DNA from 3 places in the Planococcus sp. S3-L1 genome. Region 3 is predicted to be linked to each of the others. Evidence: riboswitches for the same ligand, from Rfam matches in the RefSeq annotation. Region 3 holds a riboswitch; each other region holds the start of a gene.

Region 1 (2,268 bases), on a different contig from region 3:
CGGAGAGCCCGAACAGAACTATCAGCAAGTCATAAATTATTTAACGGAGGCAGCCGCTAACGGAGCGGAGACAATTGTTTTGCCAGAAATGTGGAACACGGGATATGCACTGACTGAGCTTGGTACTTTAGCAGACAGCACTAACCAAACTGTAGAGCTACTGAAAAGTTTTGCGAAAGAACATGCTGTGAATATTGTCGGAGGTTCTGTTTCAACACAGAAGAATAACGGCTTTTATAATACGATGTATGTCGTTAATAAAAACGGTGAACTTGTTTTGGAATACGACAAAGCACATCGTTTTGGTTTAATGGATGAGCATATTCACCTTGAAGAAGGTGATACACTTGGGACGTTTAAACTGGACGGCACTGTTTATGGCGGAGTTATTTGCTATGACATTCGTTTTCCTGAATGGATTCGTGCACAAGCACTAAATGGAGCGAAACTGATCTTCGTATCAGCGGAATGGCCAGAAGCGCGAATTGACCACTGGCGTATTCTTTTACAAGCTCGTGCAATTGAAAATCAGTGCTTTATCGTTGCCGTGAATCGCGTCGGCAGCGATCCGAAAAATGTGTTTGGCGGCAGTACGATGGTCATAGCTCCTTGGGGAGAAGTTCGCTTGGATATGCAAAAAGACGAAGGCGTGGGGTATGTGGAAATCAATTTGGACGAAGTAGAGGAAGTCCGAAAACGGATTCCGGTCTTTGATGATCGTCGTGAAAAATTGTACGAAACATTTAAAATTTGATTGACACTCTGAATCTATGTCTGTAATATGAAATTCAATCTAATATACTAACTTATCAAGAGAGACCGAGGGGTAGGCCCTATGACGTCCGGCAACCCCCATTTGGGAAGGTGCCAAGTCCTGCGGAATGTAAATATTCCGGAAGATAAGTCGAGAAAATAAACTTTTCGATGCCTCTTTCTTGATGAAAGAGGCATCTTTTTGTTGCCAGGGGGAAGCTATGATACATATTGAGAACTTAACGAAAACGTACATAACGAAACACGGCACCGTTACTGGAGTAGATCAGGTTTCACTTGAAGTCAGAAAAGGTGAGATTTTTGGGATTGTTGGATATTCAGGAGCTGGTAAAAGTTCGCTGATTCGCTGCATCAACTTGCTGGAACGACCGAGCTCTGGCAGTGTCGTAGTCGATGGCAAAGACTTAACGAAGTTGAGCAGCAATCAATTAAGAAAAGCGAGATTGAAAATAGGTATGATTTTCCAACATTTTTATTTGATCAGCCAGAAGACGGTTTATGACAATATTGCTTTTGCACTTCGGGCAGCAGGTACACCTACGAAAGACATTAAAATCCGCGTAGAAGAGCTACTAGAAATGGTCGGCTTGTCAGATAAGCGGGATGTCTACCCTGCACAGTTGAGTGGAGGTCAAAAACAGCGAGTTGGTATCGCTCGAGCATTAGCAAACAACCCAGCAGTCTTGTTGTGTGACGAAGCGACATCCGCGCTCGACCCTAATACGACGTTATCTATATTGCGGTTATTAAAAGACATCAATCGCAAATTGAAAATTACAGTTGTACTAATTACGCATGAAATGAATGTAGTTAAGGAAATTTGCGATCGAATGGCGATCATGCAAGGCGGACGTGTCATTGAAGAAGGACAAGTTTACGATATTTTTGCAGATCCTCAAAAGGAGCTAACAAAAGAATTTATTTCTAGTGTCGTATCCTTTAATGTCCCAGTACATATTTTGAAAGAATTTAAAGGAACTTTAGTGAAAGTGCTGTTCAAAGGTGGCGTAGCAGGCGAAGGCGTCATTTCCGATATGCTGCAGAACTTTTCGGTAAAAGGCAACTTTTTGCACGGAGCTATCGAGTACATTCAAGAACGACCGCTTGGCGTCTTTATTATGGAGTTAAAAGGCGCTGAAATGGAAGTTATGGAGGCATTGAAGTATTTGGAAAACAGAGCAGCAATCGTGGAGGTGATATCGAGTGGAAATTGAATGGGGACGAATTATTGAATTATGGCCAGAAATACAAACAGCATTTTTCCAAACATTAATGATGATCGGCATCTCATTATCGGTATCATTGATTGTCGGTTTGCCGCTCGGAATTTTGTTATTCATAACCGATCGCGGTCTGTTTCTTGAAAATCGACCGGTAAACTCGGTAGTGGGCTTTGTTGTAAACATTGTACGCTCTATTCCCTTTATCATTTTGTTAGTGGCACTTATTCCGTTAACGAAATTTATCACAGGAACAACAATTGGCCCGGTTGCG
Region 2 (2,268 bases), on a different contig from region 3:
GACTCAGTGATAAGTCGAGGATTACACCACTCATTGCAGAACCCGTGACCATTCTTTGTACAAATGGTACAGTAAGTGCATCGAGACTGGAAGAGTTACTATTACCGTACGAAGGTCAGGATATGATCATACTAGTAGATGCAGACTCTTCAGGAGAAAAACTGAGAAAACTCGTCAAGCGTGAATTTCCTGAAGCTCGTCATTTTTACATTAACCGAAATTATAAAGAAGTTGCAGCAACACCACTCCGGATATTGATGGATGTGCTCATCACAGCGAATATCCAGGTAAATAAGCTATTAACAGAGGGATGAAGAAAATGAATGAATGGACGCACAAAGAATGGATCAAAGAAAAGAATACGAATAAATCAACGGCTTATTATTTGTACGCGCCAATGTGTGGAACTTGCCAGGTTGCGTCTAAGATGCTATCAGTCGTCACCGAATTGTTACCGGATCTTCCAATGGGCAAAGCAAATTTAAATTACGTTCAAGAAATAGCGGATCTCTACGAAGTGGAGAGTGTACCGTGCTTACTTATAACAGAAGGTGGCAAACTAAAAGAGAAAATCTATGCTTTTCAATCAGTGCCATACTTGTATAGTAAGTTAAAACCTGTTGACGAATACAGTCGGTCATGGTAAATTAGTCTTCTGATAAAAAAACCAATTGCTTGTCTGAAATCTAGACAACAAGCGAAGAGTCAAATAGAATACAGTCCTTAAGTTTTCCGAAAATTTTATATCAAAACTCTTATTACGAGTGGTGGAGGGAAGTGCCCTATGAAGCCCGGCAACCGTCATGAAAATGAAATGGTGCCAAATCACACAAAGCGAAAGCTTTGGACGATGAGAGATTGGTTTCCGTATACTATACGTTTGCCCTTCTGCTCAGTTATGCGCGGAAGGGTTTTTTATTTTTAAGATTTAGGAGTGTTGGAAGAATGATTGAGTTAAAGCAAGTGACAAAAAAATTCGATACAGGCAAGGCAATTTTAACAGCTGTGGATCAAGTGGACTTATCCATTTCTGATGGAGAGATATTCGGTATTATTGGTTATAGTGGAGCAGGTAAAAGTACCTTAATCCGATTGTTGAATGGGTTAGAAAAGCCAACGTCAGGAACTGTAGAGATTAATGGACAAATTATCACAGCGATTAAAGGCGGAGAATTACGCAAGGCACGTCAGAAAGTCAGTATGATTTTCCAACATTTTAATCTACTATGGTCTCGTACAGTGAGAGAAAATATTGAATTTCCGCTAGAAATTGCCGGAGTGGCAAAAGCACAACGCGGAAATCGTGTACAGGAGTTAATTGAATTAGTCGGATTGACGGGTCGTGAAAACGCCTATCCTTCTGAGCTATCAGGAGGACAAAAACAACGCGTCGGTATTGCCCGGGCATTAGCAAATGACCCAGAAGTCTTGTTGTGTGACGAAGCGACATCAGCACTCGATCCAGAAACAACAGATGCCATTCTTGACTTGTTAGTAGACATCAATAAGCGATTGGGATTGACAATTGTATTGATTACTCATGAAATGCACGTCATCCGGAAAATTTGCCACCGTGTGGCTGTAATGGAAGGCGGACGAGTTGTAGAACTTGGCGACGTTTTACATGTATTCCAATCACCGAAAGAGGCAATCACGAAACGCTTTGTTGCGCAAGTAGCCGACAGTGGAGATTCACAGGAAACCATCAAAAACCTGCGGGAATTATACCCAACTGGCGAATTGGTGAAATTGGTTTTTGTTGGCGATCAAACCGAACAACCCATTTTAACTAAATTGATTCGCAGTCATGCCGTGGAAGTGAATATTGTTCAAGGCAATATCTCGCATACGCAGCGTGGCGCATACGGCACCTTAATCTTACAGCTTAAAGGGTCTCAAGCAGAAATTGAAGAAGCACTGGTATTTCTTCGCTCAGAAGATATTCAAGCGGAGGTGATGGACAATGATTGAATCATTATTTCCAAACGTAAAGTGGGACAGCATGTGGGAAGCTACTCTTGAAACACTTTACATGACCGCATTATCAACTGTATTTACATTTGTTATTGGTTTAGCACTTGGTATTATCTTGTTCTTAACAGCACCGAAACAATTGTGGGCAAACAAACTCGTTAATTGGCTGACTGGCGCATTCGTCAATATTTTCCGGTCAATTCCTTTTATCATCTTGATCATTTTATTGATTCCTGTCACTTTGTTCTTGATGGGATCGATTCGCGGACCGAATGCGGCTTTACCGGCATTAAT
Region 3 (2,268 bases):
GCAAGTTCCACCCCGACTGAAAATCGCAATAACCGATTGCAAACGCCACGTTTCGTCCGTTCTTCAAAAGGCATGTCTGCATGAGTTTGGGTGGCGGGGTAAGTAATAAAACTTTCAACACCGCCAAGACTTTCCGCAAAGGTGATGAGTTTAATGTGTTCAAGAAAAGGAGCTATCCATTCTTCTTTTTGCAAACGGAAGGACAACATGCCGCCTTTTCCAGGGTACAACACATCAGACACAGACGACTGCTGAGACAAAAACTCAGCAATGGTTTTCGCGTTTGCGTCATGCTGTCGCATCCGTAAAGGCAATGTCTTTAATCCGCGAACCAGTAACCAAGAGTCAAAAGGGGACAAAACGGCACCAACCGAGTTATGGAATGTTGCCAGTTTTTCGCAAAGGCGATCGCCTTTAGCGGCAACAAGTCCAGCTAAAACATCATTATGACCACCAATATATTTCGTCGCACTATGGATAACAATGTCTGCACCCAGTAATAGGGGCTGTTGAAAGAATGGCGTTAAAAATGTGTTATCGACGATTAATAGAAGCTTATGCTTTTTAGCCAATGCGGCATAAGCAACGAGATCAATTTCTTGCATCAGTGGATTGGTGGGCGTTTCAATAAAAAGTGCACGTGTATGAATGGTTATTTTTTGTTCTGTGTCTTGGACATCTTTGAACTCGGCGTAGTTGGGGTGAATATTATAAGCTGATGCAAAGTGATCTAATAGGCGGTATGTTCCACCATAAATATCTTCCGGTAGTAACAATTCATCACCTGGACGAAAAAGAGACAAAACGAGTTGAATAGCTGCCATTCCAGAACTGCAAGCAAATGCAGCATCTGCGCCTTCAAGTTCTGCAAATCCTTCTTCCAGAACAGAGCGAGTCGGGTTTTTCGTGCGCGTATAATCATAGCCAGTTGAGTGGCCAAGTCCTTGATGTTCGTAGGCTGTCGATAAGTATATGGGCGGATTAACGGCTCCTGTTGTGGGATCGCTGTGATTGCCTAATTGAACTAATAAAGTTTCCAAGCTGTGTTTTGTCATATTACTCATCCTCTCAATAAGAAAACAGGGGCTTTTCTTCATAAAGAAGAAAGCCCCTGTCCGGAAATGCATTCTTCTCATCTGTTAGGCAGAAGCCTATTGGAATTAGCACCGTAGTCTTCATCAGACTGGTTGCTGAGACTTCACAGGGCCAAATCCCTCCGTCTCTCTAGATAAGAAATATCTTATTAAGTTTAGTGTTTCTGTTTAGATGTTCCTAATCATAAATCAATTAATGACAGAAAGCAAGTGTTGAATTTTAAATAATGCAAATATAAGAAGTGGGTAGGCAACTAGCTTGACTAGTAAAGGGAGGATGGGAAAAGAAAAATTTCTTTAGGCCTGTCGAATCTACATGGCTGCTTACGCTTTTCGGTGTCCAGTTGCAAGTGCCTAGCTCTTCGGGACATAAGTCAACCCAGCTGCGTAGCAAAGAACGCCACACTGCTGGTCTGTCTTATGCCTGTCAGAGCTGACGAGGCACTTTCACTTTTCATGTTGTCCAGACTCCAGCAGCCAGATTCTCGGGACATAAGCCACTCCGGCTGTGTGGCTGAAAACACGCCACTTCGCCAGAGCGTCTTATGCCCGTCGAATCTACATGGCAGCTTGCGCTTTTCGGTGTCCAGTTGCAAGTGCCTAGCTCTTCGGGACATAAGTCAACCCAGCTGCGTGGCAAAGAACGCCACACTGCTGGTCTGTCTTATGCCTGTCAGAGCTGACGAGGCACTTTCACTTTTCATGGTGTCCAGACTCCAGCAGCCAGATTCTCGGGTCATAAGCCACTCCGGCTGTGTGGCTGAAAACACGCCACTTCGCCAGAGCGTCTTATGCCTGTCGAATCTACATGGCTGCTTACGCTTTTCGGTGCTTGAGCAAAAAAAGGGACGGTTCAGATAAACATCGCTACAATGGAAGAGAATAGGAGTGAACGTAATTATGCACATTAAGAAATTTGAAAATATCCCATTGGCGGTGCTTGATTTAGCACCAATAAACGAAGGCGCAGAAACAGCACAGACCTTTAAAAATAGTGTAGAGTTGGCACAGCATGTGGAGCGATTGGGGTTTAATCGCTATTGGCTAGCTGAACATCATAATATGCCGGGTATCGGCAGTTCTGCGACATCTGTCCTTATTGGACATATTGCAGGCGCAACAGAGTCGATTCGTGTAGGTTCAGGTGGAGTTATGCTACCGAATCATGCACCGC

What was found. A riboswitch is a leader RNA that binds a small molecule or an ion and turns the genes downstream of it on or off. The one in region 3 is predicted to bind S-adenosylmethionine.
Region 1: linked by a shared signal. The riboswitch ahead of QMF37_RS00475 (methionine ABC transporter ATP-binding protein) and the one ahead of QMF37_RS02365 (methionine biosynthesis PLP-dependent protein) in region 3 are both predicted to bind S-adenosylmethionine.
Region 2: linked by a shared signal. The riboswitch ahead of QMF37_RS10300 (methionine ABC transporter ATP-binding protein) and the one ahead of QMF37_RS02365 (methionine biosynthesis PLP-dependent protein) in region 3 are both predicted to bind S-adenosylmethionine.

The regions. Positions count from the first base shown of each region.
Region 1 covers NZ_JASISN010000001.1:98,230-100,497, forward strand. The annotation lists gene QMF37_RS00470 (carbon-nitrogen family hydrolase) at 1-754, shown strand, start outside; SAM riboswitch class I at 804-906, shown strand; gene QMF37_RS00475 (methionine ABC transporter ATP-binding protein) at 975-1,988, shown strand; gene QMF37_RS00480 (methionine ABC transporter permease) at 1,978-2,268, shown strand, end outside.
Region 2 covers NZ_JASISN010000009.1:50,514-52,781, reverse strand. The annotation lists gene QMF37_RS10310 (ribonuclease M5) at 1-314, shown strand, start outside; gene QMF37_RS10305 (thioredoxin family protein) at 320-646, shown strand; SAM riboswitch class I at 753-857, shown strand; gene QMF37_RS10300 (methionine ABC transporter ATP-binding protein) at 946-1,971, shown strand; gene QMF37_RS10295 (methionine ABC transporter permease) at 1,964-2,268, shown strand, end outside.
Region 3 covers NZ_JASISN010000002.1:55,250-57,517, forward strand. The annotation lists gene QMF37_RS02365 (methionine biosynthesis PLP-dependent protein) at 1-1,055, opposite strand, end outside; SAM riboswitch class I at 1,130-1,235, opposite strand; gene QMF37_RS02370 (LLM class flavin-dependent oxidoreductase) at 1,995-2,268, shown strand, end outside.